DNA from 2 places in the Streptosporangium sp. NPDC002524 genome. Region 1 is predicted to be linked to the other one. Evidence: riboswitches for the same ligand, from Rfam matches in the RefSeq annotation. Region 1 holds a riboswitch; the other holds the start of a gene.
What was found. A riboswitch is a leader RNA that binds a small molecule or an ion and turns the genes downstream of it on or off. The one in region 1 is predicted to bind cyclic di-AMP.
Positions count from the first base shown of each region.

Region 1 (12,200 bases):
ATCTCCGACGCGCGCACGCGGCGCTCGACGGGCCACCCGGCCCCGGCGGCGAAGACCCACGCGACATGGCCGCCCGCCTCCTCGAACGGCACGGTGTGGCTGTCGAACTCCTTGACCAGGCCGAGGTCGTGCATCATCGACGCGACGTACAGCAGCTCGTCGTCGAAGGCGACACCGTTCATCGCACCGTAGGCCGCCGCGAACAGGTAGGCGCGGACGGAGTGGTTGAGCAGGGCGGGCGAGCAGTAGGCGGTCGCCACCTCCAGCGCGCCTCGGGCGGCCGGTGTGTCGGGGATGACGATGTCGGCGAATCTCATGTCGCCCAGCCTGCCGAAACGCGGCGGCGTCCGCGAGTGGCAGGAGAGACATCGACCGACGAAATCCCGCCACGGGCGAGCGGACGGTGAACGGACCGGGCGGGAGTGACACGGGACGGCAGGAGCGACGGGAACGGCGAGGACGGTGAGAGCAGCGGGAACGCTGTGCGTCCCCGCGAAAGCCGTGACCCCCGTGAAAGCTGTGAACGCTGTGAGGAAACTGGGAGACCCGCATCTAGTTGCTAACGATGTTTCAGAAGGGACCATCCCAGCTTGACCGGTTTGGTGGGATTCGGACAGCATGATCCGCCCCCCTCGTTCGGCCCGGAAGGAACTGGCGTGCGCCGCCGCACAAAAGCATTAGCCCTCTGCATCAGCCTCCTGATGACCTGCGGCGTCACGGTCGGGACCGCGGAGGCGAGGGAGGCGAAACGCACAGCCGAGTGCCAGGGCGACTGGCTGCCCGCCACGCCGACGTCGACGGACATCATGAACGGCGAGGTCGACTTCCTCGACCTCGACCCGGTGAAGGTCGGCAAGGACGTCGACTGGCGCACCGACCCCTACCGGAACCGCTCGTGGAGCATGGTCTTCCACTCGCTGCGCTGGATGGGCCGTCTCGTCGCCGACTACGAGACGAACGGCAACGAGGCGTACCTGACGCGGGCCGTCGAGATCGCCAAGGACTGGGTGGCCGACAACCCCCGCGGCGGCGCGAAGACCAGCCCGTACGCCTGGCAGGAGCACCCGATCGCGCTGCGCGCCCCCGCGCTGGTCTGCCTCAGCAAGCACGTCGGCGGCTCGTGGCTCACCGGCAGCCTGGCCGAGCACGCGAAGATGCTCTCCGACCCGAGGCTGTACGAGAAGGGCCACAACCACGGCATCGACCAGGACATCGCGCTGCTCGGCATCGGCTGCCGCTACGGCCGCGACCAGTGGTCCAGCCTCGCGATCAGGCGGCTCACCGAGACCGTGAAGCTCGACGTCGACTCCCAGGGGGTGCTGCGCGAGCAGGCCCCGCGCTACGCGCTCTACGTCCACGACCGCCTGAAGGTCGCGATGGAGAACATCAAGGCGTGCAAGCGCGCGGTGCCCGGCGACATCTCCCGGCGCTGGGAGTCGCTGGAGGACTTCATCTCCCACTCCACCCAGCCCGACGGGTTCATGGTCCCGATCGGCGACGGCGGCGCGGACGTGCGGCCGGTCGGCTACAGCCACCCGAAGCAGACCGTACGGGTGTTCGGCGGCGGCTACGTCTACGGGCGCACCGCCTGGGACAAGCCCGAGTCGGCGTTCTACTCCATCCGCTTCGGGCCCGGCATGAAGTACCACGGCCACGAGGACCACCTGGGCGTGACCTACTACGCCCAGGGCCGTGACGTCCTGGTCGACGCCGGTTTCGACTCGTACGAGAACAGCGGCTACCGCAACTGGACGATCTCCCCCGAGGCGCACAACACGTCGATGGTCGCCGGGGAGAGGTTCCGCGGCAAGACCGCCACGACGCTGAGCAGGTCCTCGATCGGGCAGGACCGGCAGAGCTACCGGCTGACCGACAAGGCCTACGGCGTGCCCAGGACCCGCTCGGTGCTCGTCAACCACCGTCAGGACGCGATGGCCGTGCTGGACACGGTCCCCAAGGGCTCGAAGGTCCGCAACGTCTGGCACTTCTCCCGTGACCTGTCCACCGTCTCCAGCGGGGGCGGCCAGGTCGTGGTGAAGGACAAGGCGGGCTGGAGGGCGACGCTCGTCCAGGTCTCGATGCCGTCCTGCCGTCCTGTCTCCGGGCTGAAGGTGGTCCGCGGCCAGAAGAGCCCGTACCAGGGCTGGGTCTCCTCCGCCTACCTGCAGAGACACCCTGCCCCCGCGGTCGTCTCCCCCGCCTCGGGCGACCCCGTGCTGACCGTGGTGGTGCCCGGCAGCGCGAAGCCGTCGCTCTCCTGCTCCGGCGGCAAGGTCAGCCTGGAGACCTCCGAGGGCCAGGTGAGCTTCCGCGTCAGCGGCGCCGACCTCTCCTGACCGGTCTTACGGCAACCTGGTCACCAGGTCGGCTCTCGGCGGCTTGGTGACAGGGCCGGCTTTAGCGGCTTGGTGACCAGGTCGGCGCGTCAGCGGCGCCGACCTGTCCCACGGGTCTCCCCGGCCGTTTCCCGGTGCCTTCCGGTGTTTTCCGGTGCTTTCCGGCGGGGGAACGGCCGGTGGCCCGGTGACCGTGTCAGGCGGTGTGGCCCGCGCGCAGGAGGCCGTAGGTGACGGCCTGCTCCAACGCCTGCCAGGAGGCCTCGATGATGTTCTCGTCGACTCCGACCGTGGACCACTCCCCGGCCGCGTCGCTGGAGGTGATCAGCACGCGCGTGACGGCGTCGGTGCCGTGCGTACCCTCCAGGATGCGCACCTTGAAGTCGATCAGCTCGACCCCCGCCAGCTCGGGGTAGAGCCGCTCCAGCGCCAGCCGTACGGCCCGGTCGAGGGCGTTGACCGGGCCGTTGCCCTCGCCGGTGGCGACGATCCGCTCCCCCTTGGCGTACAGCTTCACGGTGGCCTCGCTGACGACCTCGCCGCCCCGGGCCCGCTCGACGATCACCCTCCAGGACTCGACCTGGAAGTGACGCCTGCGCTCGCCCGCGACGGTGTCGCGCAGCAGCAGCTCGAAGGAGGCGTCGGCGGCCTCGAAGGTGTAGCCCTTCGACTCCAGCTCCTTGACCCGGTTCACCAGCTCCCGCGAGGTGTCGGAGGCCAGCTCGTAGCCCAGCTCGCGGCCCTTGAGCTCCACCGAGGCGCGTCCGGCCATGTCGGAGACGAGCATGCGCATGTCGTTGCCGACCTCGGCCGGGTCGATGTGCTGGTAGAGGTTGGGATCGACCTTGATCGCGCTGGCGTGCAGCCCGGCCTTGTGCGCGAAGGCGGAGACGCCCACGTAGGGGGCGTGGGAGTTGGGGGTGACGTTGGTGACCTCGGTGATCGCGTGGGCGATCCTGGTCATGTCGGCCAGCGCCTCCGTCGGCACGAGGTCGAACCCCCGCTTGAGCTGCAGGTTGGCCACCACGGTGAACAGGTTGGCGTTGCCAGAGCGCTCGCCGTAGCCGTTGGCGCAGCCCTGCACGTGGGTGGCTCCGGCCCGCACCGCGGCCAGGGAGTTGGCGACCGCGCAGCCGGTGTCGTCGTGGCAGTGGATGCCGATCCTGGCCGACGTCCCGACGGCCGCGTTCACGACCTCGGCCAGCTCGTCGGGGAGCATGCCGCCGTTGGTGTCGCACAGCGCGATCACGTCGGCCCCGGCCTCGGCCGCGGTCCTGAGGACCTCCAGCGCGTAGTCGGGGTTGGACCTGTAGCCGTCGAAGAAGTGCTCGGCGTCGAGGAAGACCCTCTGCCCCTCCGTACGAAGGTGGGAGACCGTGTCGCGGATCATCGCGAGGTTCTCCTGGAGGGTCGTACGCAGGGCCAGCTCCACGTGCCGGTCGTGACTCTTGGCGACAAGGGTCACGACCGGCGCGCCGGATTCGCGCAGCGCGGCCACCAACGGGTCGTCGGCTGCCTTCACACCTGCCCGGCGGGTCGCGCCGAACGCGGCGAGCTGCGCGTGCTTCAGGTCGAGCTCTGTTTGGGCTCGCCGGAAGAATTCCGTGTCCTTGGGGTTGGCACCGGGCCAGCCGCCCTCGATGAAGCCGACGCCCAGACCGTCCAGGTGACGCGCGATGGTCAGCTTGTCGGCAACCGTGAGGTTGAGCCCCTCCTGCTGGGCACCGTCACGCAGAGTCGTGTCGTACACGTGGAAGCGATCGTCGGCCATGTCGTTCTCCTTCGCGGGTTCGATGATTCGCCGCGCGCTCATCCGGCTTCTGGAAACAAAAATGACCCCTCACGGACGTGAGAGGTCTGCGCGCTGGCGGTGTCCCTTTTCAGCCAGCGCGCCTGCCGATAATGAGCAGACCGTAGAACATGATGCTTCGGAGTCTGCCATACGCCGACACCATCTGACACATCGATCTCAGGATCCGAGACTTACGGCGTGCCGGCCCGCCCCGGCCACAGGCCTGGAGAACAGCCCGGACGGAACCCGGAACAGGGCCCCGGACGGGCCTTCGGCCACGGATCGGGGCGAACCGCGCACGAGCAGCACGGAGCCTGAACAGGGCCTGAACAGGACCCCAACAGGGCCCGCTCAGTCCCCGGACACGACCCGGACACGACCCGGAATCGCCCCCGCCGCCGTCCGGCACGGGCGAGAATGGGCCCCATGAAGGCGACTTATCTCGACCCCACCGTGGGGCAGTATCTGCTCGCGCACACCACCCAGCCCGACGACGTCCTCGACGCGCTCGCCCTCGAGACCCGTGAGCTGACCGGCAACAACTCGTCGATGCAGATCTCCCCCGACCAGGGGCGTTTCCTTACCATGATCGCCCAGCTCGGCGGCGCCAGGAACGCCGTGGAGGTGGGCACCTTCACCGGATACTCCTCCATCTGCCTCGCCCGCGGGCTCGCCCCCGGCGGCGGGCTCACCTGCTTCGACGTGAGCGAGGAGTGGACGGCGATCGCCCGGACCTACTGGGACAAGGCACGGGTCGCCGACCTCATCGAGCTGAGGATCGGCCCCGCGGCCGAGCGGCTGCGCGAGCTTCCCGAGCACCCGGCCATCGATCTGGCGTTCATCGACGCCGACAAGGTCAACTATCCCGTCTACTACGAGATCCTCATGTCCCGCCTGGCCCCCGGCGGGGTGATCCTCGTCGACAACACCCTGTGGAGCGGCCACGTCGCCGACCCCAGCAGGGACGACGAGACCGTCAGGCACATCCGCGAGTTCAACGACATGGTCAGCGCCGACGAGCGGGTCACCTCGATCATGCTCCCCATCGCCGACGGCCTCACCATGATTCGAAAGCACTGACGAGAACTTTCCCGAATCGCGGGCGCGGAGAAATCTTTTCGATTACTTTGAGTGACGTGACCAACACGTTGCGCCCACCCGTGCGGGGGGAAGGATGACCTCATGGCCAAGACCCTGGACCGTCGCGAGGCGAAGCCCATGTCCACCAACCACCAGGAGCTCGAACGGCACTACCAGAAGACCTGCGATCAGTGGCCCGACCGCAAGGTCGAGCTCATCAACGGCCGGATCGTGGTGAGGGAGTTGCCCACGCTCAACCACGCCAAGATCATCCTGCAGTTGCTGGTCCAGCTCATCCCGTTCGCCACGGCGCAGGGCTGGCACCCCGTATACGACGTCAAGCTCTTCCTCGGGGTCCAGAAAGATCGCTATCGGCCCGACCTCCTCGTCGTGCCGAAATTTCCCCGCATGTGGGACGACGAGAACGTCTACGCCGAGGAAACGCTGCTCGTCGTGGAGGTGGTCTCCCCCAGCAGCCGTGACGACGACCATGTCACCAAGCCGGAAAACTGCGCGATCGCCGGTGTCCCGCTCTATCTGGTGATCGACGCCACCCAGAATCTCGCCCGGCTGCTCAGCCACCCCGGAGAGCGGGGATACCAGCAGCAACACCAGGTGATCCTCGGGGAGTCACTGGAGCTCCCCGCGCCCTGGGACCTCACGATCGACACCGGCAAGCTGATCGAGGAATAGGCCCGCCCGGCGGGAGAGGCCCGGCCGGGTGGGCGGCCAGGTCTCCTCCACGCGAGACCGATGGGACCGGCGGGACCGGCGGGACCGATGGGACCGGCGGCCCTCCGGCCGACCGGCCCCTGCGGACCTCTCCGTGAGCTCCTCCGTACGGGACCGACGGGCATCTCGGCCGACCGGCTCTCACGCCCCCCTCCGTACTGGGCCTGCGGACACGTCTCCGTGCGGAACCGGTGGACACGTCGGCCGACCGGCCCCGCGCTGACCTCTCCGTGGCTCTCCACGGACTTCTTCGTACGGGGACTAGCAGATCTTGTGAACCCAGCTGTGCGGGTCGGGACGGGATCCGTACTGGATGCCCACGAGTTCCTCGCGGATCTTCGAGGTGACGGGGCCCTGGGTGCCGTCGCCGATCGTCCAGGCGCGGTCGGCGCCCTTGACCGAGCCGACCGGGGTGACCACCGCGGCGGTGCCGCAGGCGAAGACCTCGCTGAGCTCGCCCGTCTCGCAGCCCCGCTGCCACTCCTCGACCGACAGGCGCCCCTCCTCGGCGCGCAGGCCGAGGTCGGCGGCGAAGGAGAGGATCGAGTCGCGGGTGATGCCGGGCAGGAGCGTTCCGGTGAGCGCCGGGGTGAGCAGGCGGTCGCCGTAGACGAAGAACAGGTTCATCCCGCCCATCTCCTCGACGTAGCGGTGCTCGCTCGCGTCGAGCCAGACCACCTGGTCACAGCCCTGCTCGACGGCCTGGCGCTGGGCCACGAAGGCCGCCGCGTAGTTGCCGCCGCACTTGGCGAAGCCGGTGCCGCCGGGGGCCGCGCGGGTGTACTCGGTGGAGAGCCAGACCGTGACGGCCTTGCCCCCGCCGAAGTAGGCCGCCGCCGGAGAGGCGATGACCATGTACTTGTAGGTCCTGGACGGGTAGTTGACGCCGAGCGCCGGCTGCGTCGCGATCATGAAGGGGCGCAGGTAGAGGCTGTGTCCCGGCGTGGTCGGGACCCACTCGCGGTCGGTCTGGACGAGCAGCTCCAGCGACTCGACGAACGTCTCCTCGGGCAGCTCGGGCATCGCCATCCGCGCCGCCGAGGTGTTGAAGCGCGCGGCGTTGGCCTCCGGCCGGAAGGTCACGATCGTGCCGTTCTCCTGCCGGTAGGCCTTGAGCCCCTCGAAGAGCTCCTGCGCGTAGTGGAAGACCGACGTCGCGGGGTCGAGGCTGAGCGGGCCGTACGGCACGAGCTTGGCGTCGTGCCAGCCCTGCCCCTCGGTGTAGTCGATCGAGATCATGTGGTCGGTGAAGACCTGCCCGAACCCGGGGCTCGCCAGTACCTGCTCGCGCTCTGCCGCGGTGCGAGCGTGGTCGGAGAGCTGCACGTCGAAGCTGAGCTTCTGAGCGGTGGTCATCGCACGGATCCTTCTCTTGGTGTCTGGCTTACCCTTGGGTCCATTCTGCGTCGGACCGGGTAACGGGAAACTACTCCATCCATGCCGAAAACCGGCAGTGCTGGAGAAACAAAAACGCACCTGGCGGCTCGGATGAGCCGCCAGGCGCGTCGGGGTCGAGGAGGGCGGCTTCCTCAGCCGGCTACTCGGGCGGTGATGTCGTCGCCGATCTCCTGGGTGGTCCGGCCGGCCCGGCCGGACAGCCGCTCGACCAGGTCGTCGGCGACGGCCCGCTCGACCCTGGCGGCCTCGTCGGCCAGGCCCAGGTGGTCGAGGAGCATGGCGACCGACAGGATCGTGGCGGTCGGGTCGGCCTTGCCCTGGCCCGCGATGTCGGGGGCGCTGCCGTGGACCGGCTCGAACATGCTCGGCGCGGTGCGGTCGGGGTTGACGTTGCCACTGGCCGCGAGGCCGATGCCGCCGGCGATCGCCGCGCCGATGTCGGTGAGGATGTCGCCGAAGAGGTTGTCGGTGACGATCACGTCGAAGCGCTCGGGCTGGCTGACGAAGAACATCGAGGCCGCGTCGACGTGGCAGTAGTCGGTCTGGACATCGGGAAACTCCAGGCCGACCCGGTCGAAGGTGCGGGCCCAGAGGTCACCGGCGTAGGTGAGCACGTTGGTCTTGTGGACCAGCGTCAGCTTCCTGCGCGGGCGGCCCTGCGCCTTGGCGAAGGCGTAGCGCACGACGCGCTCGACGCCGTAGGCGGTGTTCAGCGACTCCTGGGTGGCGATCTCGTGCGGCGTGTCCCGGCGCATCACGCCGCCCGCCCCGGCGTACGGGCCCTCGGTGCCCTCGCGGACGACGATCATGTCGATGTCCTCGGGGCGGGCCTTGCCCAGCGGCGTCTCGACGCCGGGGAAGAGCTTGACCGGGCGGAGGTTCACGTAGTGGTCGAGCCGGAAGCGGAGCTTGAGCAGCAGGTCGCGCTCCAGGATGCCCGGGGGCACGCTGGGGTCGCCGACCGCGCCGAGCAGGATCGCGTCGTATCCGCGCAGCTCTTCGAGGACCGTGTCGGGCAGGGTCTCGCCGGTCTCGTGGTAGCGCTTGGCGCCGAGGTCGTAGGTGGTGGTCTCCACCTTCGTGCCGACCGCTTCGAGGACCTTCAGCCCCTCGGTGACGACCTCGACTCCGATTCCGTCCCCGGGGATGACCGCCAGGCGAATGTTACGCGAATCCATGCAGGCACCTTACCGGTCCGTCTCGGTGATCGAACAGCGGTCTCACCCTCCGGACACATGCACCTTCAGACCCCCTGATCGTTTTGTCCATTTTTGCTTCCTATTGACCGTTTCGGGAGGTTTGGCTATGGTCCTCCCATTCACATCAATGCCTAATCCGTACGGGCCATCCCCTTACCGGGCCCGCACGGAGCCGGGGAACCACTCTTTACGGGATCTACCTGGCCTCGGGAACCCCGCTCCTCCCCCGGAGCGCCGTTCCCGGCCGTCGTCAGGTGGATTCCTTGGGGCGAATCAGCGCGTTCTCGCGCCGTAGGGCGGCCTCCACGCCCGAGCCCGACAGCTCACCCGGCCGGCCTTATGGAAGGAATTCATGCTGTCCGGCACAGTTCTCCCCCGCGTCCTGTCCATCTCCGCCTCCCTGATCGTCGCGGGCGCCGCGGTGTGCGCGGCCTCACCCGCCGCCCTGGCCGCCTCCCCGCCCCCCGCCCCCGGGCCCGCCGCGCTCAACACCCCCGCGCTGAAAGAGGCCCTCAAGGCGGTGGCCGTCAAGCCCGCTTGGCAGAAAGCCGTGAAGTGGGCCCTGTCCAAGCAGGGAACGCCCTACGTCTGGGGCGGCACCGGCCACGGCGGCTTCGACTGCTCCGGCCTGGTGCTCCGCGCCTACGGCGCCGCCGGGATCAAGCTCCCCCGCGTCACCAACGACCAGTACGCCGCCTTCTCCAAGAAGATCGCCTGGAAGGATCTCAAGCCCGGCGACCTGGTCTTCTTCAGCGGCCTCGGCCACGTCGGCATGATCACGAAGCCCGGCTACATGGTTCACGCCCCGCAGACCGGCGACGTGGTCAAGGAGGAGAAGCTCGACTCCTGGCGCCGCGACTCCTTCGCGGGCGCGGTGCGTCCCGACCCGCAGGGCGTTCAGCTGGCCAAGCGGGTCAAGCTCGCGACGGAAACCGTGGCCGGCGGATGAGACACGCCGGCGGATCACCGCCGGGAGGCTCCGAAGATCCCGGCGGCGAGAACGGGCTCAGCGGGTGGGGACACCACCGTTGTCCCTGCGGTCCAGAGCGGTCTGGAGCGCGTCGGTGGCCTCGTCCTCGGTCTCGTCGGGACGGTTCCAGGGATACATGTCGTACATGGCGAATCTCGTCTCGGTCGCATGCCAGCAAGGAAGGTGGTCGAGACTCCGGTCGGGACTCCGACCAGGCCTGATGTCGCGGGTCCGGATCACGGACCGCCGACGACGGGGGCTTGGAGCCGGCACGCGCCACGACACCGCGGCGAGTCGCCGGCCTGCCCCTGTCAGGCCTCGCCGCGGCAGGTAGGAATTACGAGAACCTGGCGCATATCACTCCAGGTTACCCGGCGGCGGAAACACCGTCTCGTCCGGCGTACACACTTCTCACATGCTGAGACGAGAGGTGGCCGCCGTCCCGGTCTCCGGGACGGCGGCCACCTGGGCTTTTCCGGCTAGTCGGCCAGGTCGACCGAGCGGCCGCTGTCGGCGCCGATCTCCGAGCCGATCTGGTCGATCACCTCGGCCGGGATGGCGGTGTCGACGGTGAGCGCGATGAGCGCCTTGCCGCCCTTGACGTCACGGGCCACCTGCATCGAGGCGATGTTGATCGAGTGGTCGCCGAGGATGCGGCCGACCACGCCGACGATGCCGGGCCGGTCGGTGTAGGTGAAGAACGACAGGTGGTCGGTCGGCTCGATCTCCATCTGGTAGCCGTTGACCTCGACGATCTTCGTGATCTGCCTCGGCCCCGCCAGGGTGCCGGAGACCGAGATCGCGCGGCCGTCGGCGAGGACGCCGCGGACCGTCACGACGTTGCGCCAGTCGGGGCTCTCGGAGCTGGTGATCAGCTCGACCGTCACGCCGCGGTCCTTGGCGAGCAGCGGGGCGTTGACGTAGGTGACCGAGTCCTCGACCACGTCGGTGAAGACGCCCTTGAGGGCGGCCAGCTCCAGCACGCGGACGTCGTGGGAGGCGATCTCGCCGCGCACCTCGACGTCGAGCTTGGTGGCGACCTCGCCCGCGAGGGCGGTGAACACCCGGCCGAGCTTCTCGGCCAGCGGCAGGCCCGGCTTGACGTCCTCGGCGACGGCACCGCCCTGGACGTTGACCGCGTCCGGCACGAACTCCCCGGCGAGCGCGAGCTTCACGCTGCGCGCGACCTGGGTGCCGGCCTTCTCCTGGGCCTCGTGGGTGGAGGCGCCCAGGTGCGGGGTGACGACGACCTGGTCGAGCTCGAAGAGCGGGCTGTCGGTGACCGGCTCCTTCGGGAACACGTCGATGCCGGCGCCGGCGACGCGGCCCTCCTTGATCGCGGAGTAGAGGGCGTTCTCGTCGATGATGCCGCCGCGGGCGACGTTGATGAGGCGGACGTTCGGCTTGACCGCGTGGAGCTCCCTGTCGCCGATGAGACCGATGGTCTCCTTGGACTTGGGCAGGTGCACGGTGATGAAGTCGGCCTCGGCCAGGGCCTCCTCCAGCGAGACCAGCCGGACGCCCATCTGCGCGGCGCGGGCCGGCTGCAGGTAGGGGTCGTAGGCGATCAGCTCGACGCCGAACGGCTGGAGGCGTTGCGCGACCAGCTGGCCGATCTTGCCGAGGCCGAGGATCGCGACGACCTTCTCGTCGAGCTCCACACCGGTGTACTTCGAGCGCTTCCACTCGCCGCCCTTGAGCGCGGAGTGCGCCTGGGCGACGTTGCGGGCGGAGGCGAGGATGAGGGCGACGGTGTGCTCGGCGGCGCTGGTGATGTTGGAGGTCGGCGCGTTGACGACCATGACACCGGCCTTGGTGGCGGCCTCCACGTCGACGTTGTCCAGGCCGACGCCCGCGCGGGCGACAACGCGGAGCCGGGGAGCGTTGGCGATCGCCTCGGCGTCGACCTGCGTGGCGCTGCGCACGATGAGCGCGTCCACGTCGGCGAGGGCGGGCAGGAACTGGGCACGGTCGGCGCCGTCGGTGTGGCGGACTTCGAAGTCCGCGCCCAGAACCGCGAGACCGGCCTCGGAAAGTTCCTCAGCGACCAGTACGACGGGCTTGTTCACAGGCTGGATCCTTACTAGACGGTGAGGGGTGCACGGACCTCACGTAGTCTATCGGCGCTTGTGAACGCGTTCACGAGTGTCCCGCGATCCGAGACGCCTCGATGCCCGGCGGGACGCTCCCGGAGGCTCGCGGGACGCGAGGGGACCCAGCGACACAGGAGACGGTTACCCGTCTTGACAGATCTCATGCGCTCAAAATTCAAGTTGGTATTGATCCCAGGAAAACTTCGCGATTACCCTGATAAGCCGTGGTCCACTACCTATCGTTCCTCATATGAGCATCGGGAACCCCGCTCTCGGCAACGTGCTCGCGCAGCACGGCGATCCGCACCGGCTGCTTGCGGCGCTGGCCGAATGGGGACTCCTGGTTGCCGTGCGACCCGACCGCTCCGTCGTGCTGGGCACGACCCAGGCCGGTGATCGTGTCCTGCTCGGATACACCTCGGCGGACACCTACGCGCGGCACCGTGGCAGCCACTCGCTGTCGGCGTGCGACGCCGACACCATCCTCGACATCCAGCGCGTCACCGGCGTGCGGGAGATCGTGATCGACGCGGCGGGCCCGGCGGCCGCGGCCGTGCCGATCGAGGATCTCCAGCGCTACCTGCTCTCGACGCGCAGCGG
Region 1 is NZ_JBEOWK010000007.1:215,716-227,915, reverse strand. Features, by position in the region: gene ABT053_RS14485 (HD domain-containing protein) at 1-317, opposite strand, end outside; gene ABT053_RS14480 (heparinase II/III domain-containing protein) at 657-2,336, shown strand; gene cimA (citramalate synthase) at 2,533-4,107, opposite strand; gene ABT053_RS14470 (O-methyltransferase) at 4,555-5,208, shown strand; gene ABT053_RS14465 (Uma2 family endonuclease) at 5,311-5,901, shown strand; gene ABT053_RS14460 (branched-chain amino acid aminotransferase) at 6,202-7,296, opposite strand; gene ABT053_RS14455 (3-isopropylmalate dehydrogenase) at 7,470-8,516, opposite strand; cyclic di-AMP (ydaO/yuaA leader) riboswitch at 8,656-8,889, shown strand; gene ABT053_RS14450 (C40 family peptidase) at 8,890-9,486, shown strand; gene serA (phosphoglycerate dehydrogenase) at 9,987-11,576, opposite strand; gene ABT053_RS14440 (hypothetical protein) at 11,851-12,200, shown strand, end outside.

Region 2 (12,200 bases), on a different contig from region 1:
GCCGGACGCCGGCCGACGGCTTCACTCCGAAGTAGCTTGACGACTCCGAAGATGAAGGCCCCGCCGACGACCGCCGGGGGTATCAACGCGGACAATACGTCGTACATTCGTCCTCGCTCCGCACCGTGGGTGGCTTTCTGGGGACCATGGAAATGTGGCGGCGACTCCCGGGTCGCGCAGGCACGCCCGATCGGTCTGGAACCGCCCACAGATGACCATAGCGCCACCGGCCGGCGACGCGCGTCAGCAGGGGCGACCATGTCCGTCTCTCTCCAGCCTAATGCTTCTCTCCAGCCGCCTTACCGGTTGCGGTCGTAAAGCCGCGGGGAAAAACCGACAGGGCGATCAGGTGATCATCGCCGTCTCCGTAATACCAATGCCCGCCGGGTTCGCGGCCGCCGGGCCGTCGGCCCGCTCGTGCCGAAACCCCTGGTGAAGAGGTCTGCCCGCCGGGACGAACGACATCTCGCCGTGGAGCCGGAGATCGCCGCGGGCGGGTTCATCACGGGAATGCCCGCCCTTGACGGAACGCCCGGACGGAGAGCCGCTCGCTTCATCACCCCGGTGTGAGCGGATGTGACGCAAGCGTATGGAACAAGACGGATCTTCAACACTTTCTCGCCAAGAGTACGACCCGATCTGGCACGGAGTACATAGTCGTAGACCGTATAACCACCAAACACGATGAGCCCCTCGGACAACCCCGTCAACACCACGCGTCCCCGATCCGGATCCGTAAGAAGGCCTTCACCGGCTGTCCTGAACGCGCGGCGGAAGGCGAAGAAGAGAATCCGGCACGGGATCGCCGAGGATGCCGGAGGCACGCCGGGCCGACCATTCGGTGAGTAGTGCGCGAACCCCCGACGGCGGCGGATCCGGCATTGACGCCTCATAGGAGACCCACAGGCGCCGGTGGGCCCGTTGTGGGCACCGTACGCGAATATTCCGGCGAGCGGGGCGAGACTCGGTCATAAGTTCCCCCGCGTTGCTCAGGGCGCGGCAAATGGTTTTGCGCTTCCGTGGCCGTGGACCCCGAGACCCATACGGAGCCCCTAAGGCCCCTCGTTTTCTCCCCTGTACGCGAAAACGGGGCCGGCGGTTCAACCGCCGGCCCCGTTATTCGGGGAACTACTTGATCTTGACGACGACCGTCCCGGCCGCCTTGTCGTGCAGTGCCTGACGCAGCGGCTTGTCCCACAGCAGCCACAGCGCGTTCACCAGGGAGAAGATGTTGGCCACGTAGTTCAGGAACGGGACCCAGCTCAGGAGCTGCGGGCCGAAGAGCACCCCGGCGCGCTTGATCGCCACGTCGGAGCTGAGCCCGCCGGGCGGCAGCGCGCTGCCGACCGGCACGACCTTGATGCCCATGACCATCTTGCCGACCGTCTGCCCGCCCCGGCTGAGCATGAAGAACTCGTAGGCCAGGTAGATCGCCCCGGAGATCAGGGCGGTGAGCAGGCTCGCGAGGAACAGGCCGCTCGGCTCCGTGAAGGCGCCCGTCTCGGTGTTGAAGCTTCCCTGCGTGACGAGAACGGCGGTCATCACCGAGGTGATGATGAGCATCGGAATCGCCAGGATGATCCCGTCGACGATCCTCGCCACCAGGCGCTGCCACCACTCGGCGAGCGGGGCCGGGGCCCCGGGGGGACCGCCGTACGGCTGGCCGTAGCCCTGCTGCCCGTACGCGGGCTGCTGCTGGCCGTACCCCTGCTGGCCGTAGTCGGGCTGCTGGCCGTAGCCCTGCTGGCCGTACTGCTGCTGCCCGTAGTCGGGTTGCTGGCCGTAACCGGGCTGGGGCTGCTTCTGCCCGTAGTCGGGCTGCTGGCCGTAGCCGGGCTGCTGCTGGCCGTAGCCCTGCTGCTGGCCGTACCCACCCTGCTGGCCGTAGCCCTGCTGGCCGTAGCCGGGCTGCTGACCGTACGCGCCGGTCCCGCCCTGCTGGCCGTACCCCTGCTGCTGGCCGTAGCCCTGCTGCTCGTGGGAGGACTGCTGGCCGTAGCCGGGCTGCTGACCGTACGCGCCGGTCCCGCCCTGCTGGCCATAACCCTGCTGCTGGCCGTACCCACCCTGCTGGCCGTAGTCGGGCTGCTGGCCGTAGCCCTGCTGCCCGTAGCCCTGCTGACCGTATCCGGGCTGGCTCTGTCCGGGGCCGGTGTTCGGCTGTGAGGCCTCCGACCTGTACCCCACGACTGTCACGTCGGGGTCGAGTCCGCCAGGGCCTCGACCCGCGTTGTGCTGTCCGTAATCCGGCTGCCCCGACGGTGTGCGATCGCGGTCGGGATCATCCTGTGGATACGGCGGCTGTCCGGTGCTCACCGCGTCACCTCACTTAGACTGCGCATGTGGCAAATGTCAGACGCACATGCATGCTGCTGCACAAGGTATCGACATAGGTATCAACAGTCACCTTTCCGATCAGTCAGCTCTAAAGTCATCGGAGTCGGGCTCCCGTGTCAGATGCAGCAGCATCCGGGAGTTTCCCAAGGTGTTGGGCTTGACGTGTTCCAGATCGAGGAACTCCGCCACACCCTCGTCGTAGGAGGCGAGAAGTTCGGCGTAGACCTCCGGCGCGACGGGTGTGCCCTGGATTTCCCTGAAGCCGTGCCTGGCGAAGAAGTCGACCTCGAAGGTCAGGCAGAAAACCCGGCGCAGGCCCAGCTCGGCGGCCGTGCGAATGAGCGCGGAGACGATCCGGTGGCCGATCCCCATCCCCCTGCGGGTCGGATCGACGGCGACGGTGCGGATCTCGGCCAGGTCCTCCCACAGGACGTGCAGGGCCCCGCAGCCGATCACCTCGCCCTCCGCGTCGGTGGCGACCCAGAACTCCTGGACGTCCTCGTACAGGGTGACGGTGGCCTTCTCCAGCAGGCGCCGGCCGACGCCGCCGTAGGTGTCGACGAGCCGCCTGACGGCCCGGACGTCCTGGGTGCGCGCGCGGCGGACCGTGACCTCGGGGGCCGTCCCCGCTCCGGGCGAACCCCGCTCCGCCCCCGCGGATCCGGCGCGCCGCTCCCCGTCTCCGGGGGCCTGGATGACCGGCCCGGGAGAATGCTCAGCAAGCTGCTCCATGACCGTTCAGCGTACGTCCTCGCGGGTCTTCAATTACGGTTCACCCTTAACCCGCAGCTCGCAGGCCGCACGTGACCCTTGGAAGTCGCTTTACCACGCTCGGTGCACGGCACCTCCGGTGTGCCGTAGCTCACCTTTGGCACGGTCCCGGACCTGGGAAGACACCCGTCACACCCGTCACACCCGAGGCAAAGGCAGCGTAATGGCCATGTTGATCATATTGACGTGTGATCTTTTCGTGACACCTCAGTTGCGAAACCTCTACTGAATTCGCAGTTCTGGTTGAGCAGGAACCACGGGTGCACTAATCTCCGTGCTCGATGTCAGAGACGTAAAAAGCCTGACCCGCCGAATCCCCCCACGCAGGGAACCGGGGACCCACCACGTCCTCCGGGGTGAATCCGAGTGCCGACCGGCGCACCCGGTAGGGCTGCCTCCGGCCCGAACCCGTCAGCTAACCCGGTAGGCGGCCGAGGAGAAGGAGCCTGTTGGTGAAGCGCACGCGCGACCACGGAGGAGAGCACGCGGGTCACGACACCCGCCGCCGAGCACGCGCGCCACGAGGGCTGCGCCGCCGCATGGCGGTCGTCGGCCTGGCATTCGCCACCCTGACCCTCGGCACCCCGCTGGTGGCGGCCACCGCGGACCCCGAGCCCAGCCTCCAGCAGCTGGCCAAGCAGGCCGAGAAGCTGCACCAGGAGATCGGCGTCCTCGCGGAGCGCTACAACGGCGAGCGGGTCAAGCTCAGGCAGGCCCAGCGGGCCGCCGAGAGCGCCAAGAAGACCCTCGCGTCGAGCGAGTCCGAGCTGGCGTCCCGCCGCACCAAGGCCACCCTCCTCGCGCAGAGCACCTACATGTCGGGCGGCCTCAACTCCGGGCTCGCCTTCACGCAGGCCACCGACCCCGACACCTTCCTCGACCAGGCGACCACCAACTACGCGCTCCAGCAGCAGCAGAGCGAGGAGGTCGCCCAGGTGAGCCGGGCGATCGAGGCCGCCGGGCGGGCCCAGGCCAGCGCCAAGGCCAGGACCGCGGAGGTCAAGAAGATCCTGGCGGAGATCGACGGCAACCGGACCAAGATCGAGCGGCTGGTCGACCGCGTCGAGAGCGACCTGTTCAGCGAGGTGCGCACCAGGGCCGTCAGCAACAGGGGCGCCCGGGTGAAGACGAACGTGCCCATCGTGGGCAGCGGCAAGGCCGCCGAGGCCACCCGCTGGGCGCTCACCCAGCAGCTGAAGCCGTACGTCTGGGGCGCCGAGGGCCCCAACTCCTTCGACTGTTCCGGCCTGGTCATGTGGGCCTACCAGAAGGTCGGCATCAGCCTGCCGCACTACACCGGCGACCAGTGGACCGCGGGCACCCACGTCTCCAGGAACGAGCTGCGCCCCGGCGACCTGGTCTTCTTCTACAGCGACCTGCACCACGTCGGGATCTACATCGGCGCGGGCCTGATGGTCCACGCCCCCCAGACGGGTGACGTCGTCCACATCGCCACGATCGACAACCGCCCCTTCGCCGGAGGCGTCCGCATCGCCGCCTGAACCGGCACCGGCGACCGGATTCCCGTACGCCCGGACCGGGGGCGCACGTGGTCGAACCGGAAACGTTCACGGCGGAACAGGGGACGCACGCGGCAGAACCGCGAACCACACGGTCGAACCGAGAACGCGCGCGATCGGACGTGGTTGAACCGGAAACGCACGCGGTCGGACCGGAAACGCATGCGGTCGGACCGGGAACGCACGTGGTCGAACCGGGAACGTACACGGCGGAGCCGGATCGACGACCGGATCTGATAGGCGGGTGGGCGGCCGACGGATCGACCGGCGTACGCCCGTGTGCGGGCCGGGCACGTGTCCGGCCCCGCACGCGTGTCCGGCCCGACCTGCCGGACACGCGGCGGTGTGTCAGATCAGGCGGCGGCGCGCTGCCCAGGCCACTGCCTCGATGGCCGTGGCAACGCCGATGCGGTCGCAGATGCCTCTGAGCCTGCGTCTGACCGTCCGGCCGCTGATGTCGAGGCGACGCCCCACCCGATCGACCGTGACACCCTTGGCGAGCTCAGCCAGCAGCACGAGGTCGTCGTCACTGAGACCGATATCGCTCATGCCCAGGGGGCTGTCGCCATGGCGTGAATCCACTTCTGGATATGCCATCAAGAGTCACTCCCCCCACTCTGGAAACCGGGTGCGAGACGCCGGAAATGAATACCGTCCGCCAGGAACGGTAAACGCCTTGTTCAAAGGTCGTCAAGTTCCACTCTTCATAGCGTGCGTCCAGTATTGACATAGCAGGCGCTACGTGAAGTACTCATGATATGTCAGTGCCTTTGCGGCTATGTCATGATCGAGCGCAGGCACGAGCCGGCAAGCACCCCCTGGCTGCGGAGACCGAAGTCCTGGCAGAACAAGGTTTCGCCGGAACCGCAGGCCCGCCGGACACCCCGAAGCCGCCCCCTCGGGATCCGGCCCGCCCGCATTTCTCGGAAAAAATTGATCTCTTCCCGACGCTCTCCGACGGCCATGCCCCTGCTACCTTGACGGCACCCCATGAAAAACGTGGAAATATGAGGGTCAAGCGTACAGCTTTGCGGCATTCGCGAAGTACCGCGTGGTGACGACGGGATGCCCGAGCGATATTGGACGTGCTGGAAAGGGATTTCTGCACCATACGGAAATGCGTCCCCTATTGCGCGGAACCAGCGGGAGCATGAACCCATCCGGCATTTCCCGCCCGCCGGGTCGGCCCCGGTGCCCCGGGGCGTTTCCCTGAAGACCCACCCCGATCCGCTCCCCGAGGACCCACCCCGATCCGCGGGAATCCGCGAGGACGCCCCGCCCTGGAGCTCTGGAGCCTTGGAGCCCCGGAGTCCCGGAGTCCCGGACCCTGTCCGATCCCCGGAGCGGTGGCCGGGGTCGCCGTCCGGCCCGTTCCCGGCACGCCTCCGCCCAGGGGCATGCCGAGGCGACGCGGGACGAGGCGACGCGGCCTCTCATGACGGTGGCGCCGGGCCCGTCACCGACGGGCCCGGCGCCACCGCACCGCGAGAACGTCCTTCCGCACCGCCCCAAAGGGCTCAGGCGGTCGGCTTGACCAGCGGGAACAGGATGGTCTCGCGGATGTTCCTGCCCGTGAAGGCCATGATGAGGCGGTCGATGCCGAGCCCCATGCCGCCGGTGGGCGGCATCGCATATTCCAGGGCCGTGAGGAAGTCCTCGTCAAGCTGCATGGCCTCGACGTCGCCGCCCGCGGCGAGCATGGACTGCTCGGTGAGACGGCGGCGCTGCTCGATCGGGTCGTTCAGCTCCGAGTAGCCGGTGCCCAGCTCGGTGCCGAAGCCGATCAGGTCCCACTTCTCGGTGAGGAGCGGGTTGTCCCGGTGGATGCGGGCCAGCGGGGAGGTCTCCAGCGGATAGTCCATGACGAACGTGGGCTGGACGAGCGTGTGCTCGACGAGGGCCTCGAAGATCTCCTGGACCAGCTTGCCCTGACCCCACTTGGCGTCCCAGTGGATCTCCCGCGCGTCCGCGAGCTTGCGGACGTGCTCCAGGGGCGTCTCGGTGGTGACCTCCTCGCCCAGCGCCTCGGAGACCGACCCGTACAGGGTGATCCGCGGCCACTTCGCCAGACCGAGGTCGATCTCTTGGCCCTCGTGGACGACCACGGAGTGACCGAGGGCGGCCAGCACGGCCTTCTGGATCATCCGCTGGGTCAGGTCGGCGATGTCGTTGTAGTCGAGATACGTGCCGTACGCCTCCAGCATCGTGAACTCGGGGTTGTGGGTGGAGTCCGCGCCCTCGTTGCGGAAGTTGCGGTTGATCTCGAAGACCTTCTCCAGCCCGCCGACCACCAGCCGCTTGAGGTAGAGCTCGATCGCGATGCGGAGGTAGAGCTCCATGTCGTACGCGTTGATGTGGGTCTTGAAGGGCCTCGCCGTGGCTCCGCCGTGGATCGGCTGGAGCATCGGTGTCTCGACCTCCAGGTAACCCTCCTCGTGCCAGAAGTCGCGGACGGCCCTGACCACGGCGCTGCGGGTGAGGGCCATCTTCCTGGCCTCGTCGTTGACGATGAGGTCGACGTAGCGCTGGCGGACCCGCGCCTCGGGGTCGGTGAGCCCGAGGTGCTTCTCCGGCAGCGGGCGCAGGCACTTCGACGTGATCGCCCAGCGGTCGGCGAGGATGGACAGCTCGCCCCTGCGGGAGGTGATGACCTCGCCCTCGATGCCCACGTGGTCGCCGAGGTCGACGTCGCGCTTCCACGCGGCCAGGGACTCCTCGCCCACCCGGTCCAGGGAGATCATGACCTGGAGGTCGCCGGAGCCGTCGCGGAGGGTGGCGAAGCAGAGCTTGCCGCCGGTCCTGGACAGCATCACCCGGCCGGTGACGCCCACTTTGTCGCCCGTCGCGGTGTCAGCGGAGAGATCAGCGTATTTCTGGCGGATCTCGGCGTTGGTCGCGGTGCGCGGGAAGTTCACCAGGTAGGGTTCGACGCCCTCGGAACGGAGGCGGTCGAGCTTCTCCCGGCGCACGCGCATCTGCTCGGGCAGATCCTCGGCGGGATTCGTCACGTCATCGGTCACAGTTCCAAAGGGTACCGATGTGGCGAACCTCGTGAGTTCGCCGGTCGCGCGGCGCGGGAACCCGTCGGGAACAGGCCCACGTGAACCCGTCCTACGGCGCGGGAACCGGCCCCGCGCACGGAAACCCACCGGGAACCGGCCCGCGCGAGCCCGTCCCGCAGCACGGGAACCGGCCCCGCGACACGGAAACCGGCATTACGTGCGCAAGCCCGCCCTACGGCACGGGAACCGGCCCCGCGCACGGAAACCCACCGGGAACCGGCCCGCGCGAGCCCGTCCCGCGGCACGGGAACCGGTCGCGCGACACGCGGAGCCGGTCGTGCCGCGCCGCCCTCAGGGGGCGTTGCGGTGGTAGATCAGCCGCAGGCCGATCAGCGTGAGCCAGGGCTCGTGCATGTCGATCGAGCGCGCCTCGCTCACCACGAGCGGCGCCGCGCTGCCGGTGGCGACCACGGTGACGTCGTCGGGGTCGACGGCGAGCTCGGCCGCCATCCGCTCGACGATCCCGTCCACCTGACCGGCGAAGCCGTAGATGATGCCGGCCTGGAGCGCCTCGACGGTGTTCTTGGCGATCACCGAGCGGGGGCGGATCAGCTCCACCTTGTGCAGTTGCGCCCCAGCCGCGGCGAGCGCGTCCACCGAGATCTCGATGCCGGGGGCGGTCACCGCGCCGACGTACTCCCCCTTGGCGGAGACGGCGTCGAAGGAGGTCGCGGTCCCGAAGTCGACGATGACGCACGGGCCGCCGTACAGCTGGATGGCCGCCAGCGCGTTGACGATGCGGTCGCTGCCGACCTCCTTCGGGTTGTCCATCCGGACCGGGACCCCGGTGCGGACGCCGGGCTCGACGATCACCGCGTTCACGTCGCCGTAGTAGCGGCGGCACATCTCGCGCATCTCGTTGAGCACCGAGGGGACGGTGGAGCAGATCACGATGCCGTTGACGTCGGCGCCCTTGAGCAGCGGCGACTGCCCGAGCAGCCCCTGGAGCACGACGGCGATCTCGTCCGCCGTGCGCCGGGCGTCCGTGGCGATCCGCCAGTGCTCGATGACGTCCTCGCCCTCGAAGAGCCCGAGAACGGTGTGGGTGTTGCCGACGTCGATGGCAAGCAGCATCAATTCCCCCGAAGGTCCAAGGCGATGTCCAGCGCCGGCGCCGAATGCGTGAGCGCGCCCACGGCAAGGTAGTCAACACCTGTTTCGGCCACGTCGCGAGCGACCTGGAGGGTCAGCCCCCCGCTGGACTCCAGCCGTGCCCGGCCGGCCACCAGCCGTACGGCCCGCGCCAGCTCCTCGACGGTGAAATTGTCCAACAGGATCTCCTCCGCTCCCTCGGCCAGCACCGGTTCGATCTGGTCGATCCGGTCGACCTCGACCTCGATCGGCAGGCCGGGATAGGCGTCGCGGACCGCACGGAACGCCTCGGCGACCCCGCCCGAGGCCACCACGTGATTGTCCTTGATCAGCGCGGCGTCCGAAAGCGACATCCGGTGATTGGTTCCGCCGCCGCACCGGACGGCGTACTTCTCCAGGGCCCGCAGTCCGGGGAGCGTCTTGCGGCTGTCCCTGATCCGGGCTCCGGTGCCCTCGACGGCCGAGACCCAGCGGCCGGTCAGGGTGGCGATGCCGGACAGGTGGGTGAGCAGGTTGAGCGCGGTGCGCTCGGCGGTCAGCAGGTCCCGGGTGAGGCCGGTGACGGTCATCAGCACGTCCCCCCTGGCGACGCGCTCGCCGTCCTTGACCCTGCGCTCGGTCACCAGGCGGCCCCGGCTGAGGTGGGAGAACGCGCCCTCGGCCACGGCGAGCCCCGCGACCACGCCGTCCTCGCGGGCCACCACGTCGGCGGTGGCGGTCTGGTCCGCGGGGATGGTGGCGGCGCTGGTGACGTCTCCCGCCTCCCGCAGGTCCTCGGCCTCGGCGGCCTCCAGGACCGCGGCCACCACCGCCGGGTCCAGGCCCGCCTCGGCCAGGTCGTTCTCCACCTGGGGCGGCAGCGCGGTCACGCGCCGCCCGTGCGGTACGTATGTCATGGCGGGTCCCTCCGCTGTCAGGGTGGTGTCGAGGTGGCCCAGCCACCAGGCGTCGTCGCGCTCGGGGAAGTCCTCCCGCCAGTGCGAGCCCCGGGTCTCCCGGCGTTCGCGGGCGGCCGCCACGAGCGCGGAGGCGACCGTCAGGAGGTTGGTGGTCTCCCAGGACTCGGTGCAGGGCTCGACGGTCACCGGGGTCCACCTGAGGTTCAGCAGGGCCCTGGCGACCTCTCCCAGGGACTCCTGGCCGCGCAGCACGCTCGCGCCCCGGCTCATGTGCGCCTGGATCCTGCTGCGGGCCCTGGGGTCGATCAGGCCGGTGGGCCGGCCGTCGGGAGCCGGCTCGCCCGCCACGGGTGTCGCGTTCCCGGCGCGCGCGGCCCGTACGGCGTGGATGTCGGCGGCGATGCGCCCGGCGAAGACCAGGCCTTCGAGCAGGGAGTTGGAGGCGAGCCGGTTGGCGCCGTGCACGCCGGTGCACGCGACCTCGCCGCACGCGTACAGGCCGGGCACGCTGGTACGGCCGCGCAGGTCGGCGCGGACGCCGCCGCTGGCGTAGTGGGCGGCGGGCGCGACGGGGATCGGCTGGGTGACCGGGTCGATGCCGTGCTCCAGGCAGACGGTGTGGATCGTCGGGAAGCGGGTGCGCCACTTCTCCTCGCCGAAGTGGCGGGCGTCGAGATAGACGTGGTCGGCGCCGCTGGCGCGCATCCGCCGCATGATCGCCTTGGCCACGACGTCGCGGGGGGCGAGGTCGGCGAGCTCGTGGACGTCCTCCATGAACCGGGTGCCGTCCGCGTCGACCAGCACGGCTCCCTCGCCCCTGACCGCCTCGGAGATCAGCGGCTGCTGGCCGGTGGAGTGCTCGCCGAGCCAGAGGACGGTCGGGTGGAACTGGACGAACTCCAGGTCCCTGACGACGGCGCCCGCGCGCAGCGCGAGCGCCACCCCGTCGCCGGTGGAGACGACGGGGTTGGTGGTGGCGGCGTAGACCTGTCCCATGCCGCCGGTGGCCAGCACCACGGCCCCCGCCGTGACCGCGCCCACCCCGTCGCGCTCGCCCTCGCCCATGACGTGCAGGGTCACCCCCGCGGTACGGCCCTCGGCGTCCTTGAGGAGGTCGAGGACGAGCGCGTGCTCGATCACCTCGATCCCCGACTCCGCGACGGCCTGGACGAGCGCCCGCTGCACCTCGGCACCGGTGGCGTCGCCGCCCGCGTGCACGATGCGGTCGCGCCGGTGGCCGCCCTCCCTGGTGAGCTGGAGCGCTCCCGAGGCGTCGGTGTCGAACCGGGCGCCCACCGCGATCAGGCCGCGCAGCGCGTCGGGTCCCTCGGTCACCAGGATCCGGACGGCCTCCTCGTCGCAGAGCCCGACTCCGGCGACGAGCGTGTCCGACAGGTGTTCCTCGGGGGTGTCCCGCGGGTCGAGCACGGCGGCGATGCCGCCCTGGGCCCAGCGGGTCGAGCCGGACGACAGGACGTCCTTGGTGACGACCAGGACCTTCGCCCCGGGGTCGAGGGCGGCGTATCGCAGCGCCAGGGTGAGGCCGGCGACGCCGGAGCCCACCACGACCACGTCCGCCCGTACCGTCCAGCCCGGAGCGGGAGCGGTCAACCTCTGGGGAATGGCCGGGATGCTCATAGCCGCCTCCTCGCGGGGTTCATTAGAGGCTGTTCATTTCGTCAGTGTGACGATAACGCGGCCCCCGAAGCGACTGTTCCCCGGGGTGGGACATTTCGCCTGAATGGTGAAATCACCGCAGTTCGGGGACGCGCCTGGCGATCACTCATCGGTCACCGGGCACCACCGGCCGCTCACCGGTCGCTCGTCGGCCGCCACGGCCCGCTCACCGATCACCGGCGATCACCGGCGATCACTCGTCGGCCGTCGCCGACCACCGGCCACACGCTCACCGGTCAGCGCCCGGCCGCCCGTCAGCCGTCAGCCACCGGTCATCGGTCCGCCGCTCACCGCTCGCCGGTTCCCATTGGCAGGCGGCCGGAGGTCAGCCGACGCCGAGTGTGACGTTGTCGATCAGCCTGGTGGACCCCACCCTGGCGGCCACCGCGAGGATCGCCTCACCCGTGTGGCCGTCGCCGACCTCCGCGAAGGTCGCGGGGTCGACCAGGACCAGGTAGTCGAGCGCCAGCGACGGCTCGGCCTCCAGGACGGCGAGCGCGGCCCGGCGGATCTCCGCGGGCGCGCGCAGCCCGGACCCCGCCGCGAGGGCGCGGGACAGGGCCAGGGCCGTCACCCGGTCCTCCGGTGACAGGTAGCGGTTGCGGCTGGACAGCGCCAGGCCGTCCGGCTCGCGGACCGTGGGCCCGCCGACGATCGAGACCGGCAGGTTCAGGTCGGCGACCATCCTGCGGATCACCGCGAGCTGCTGGGCGTCCTTCTGGCCGAACACGGCCACGTCCGGCTGGACCAGGTTGAACAGCTTCAGCACCACGGTCAGCACGCCGTCGAGGTGGCCGGGCCTGAACTCCCCCTCGACGACCGAGCCCATCCCGCCCGCGGAG
Region 2 is NZ_JBEOWK010000016.1:220,435-232,634, forward strand. Features, by position in the region: gene ABT053_RS27210 (RDD family protein) at 1,129-2,187, opposite strand; gene ABT053_RS27215 (amino-acid N-acetyltransferase) at 2,416-3,069, opposite strand; cyclic di-AMP (ydaO/yuaA leader) riboswitch at 3,406-3,552, shown strand; gene ABT053_RS27220 (C40 family peptidase) at 3,561-4,610, shown strand; gene ABT053_RS27225 (helix-turn-helix domain-containing protein) at 4,977-5,225, opposite strand; gene lysX (bifunctional lysylphosphatidylglycerol synthetase/lysine--tRNA ligase LysX) at 6,146-7,603, opposite strand; gene ABT053_RS27235 (type III pantothenate kinase) at 7,982-8,764, opposite strand; gene ABT053_RS27240 (L-aspartate oxidase) at 8,764-11,319, opposite strand; gene panC (pantoate--beta-alanine ligase) at 11,684-12,200, opposite strand, start outside.
Region 2: another riboswitch for cyclic di-AMP. It lies ahead of ABT053_RS27220 (C40 family peptidase); the one in region 1 lies ahead of ABT053_RS14450 (C40 family peptidase).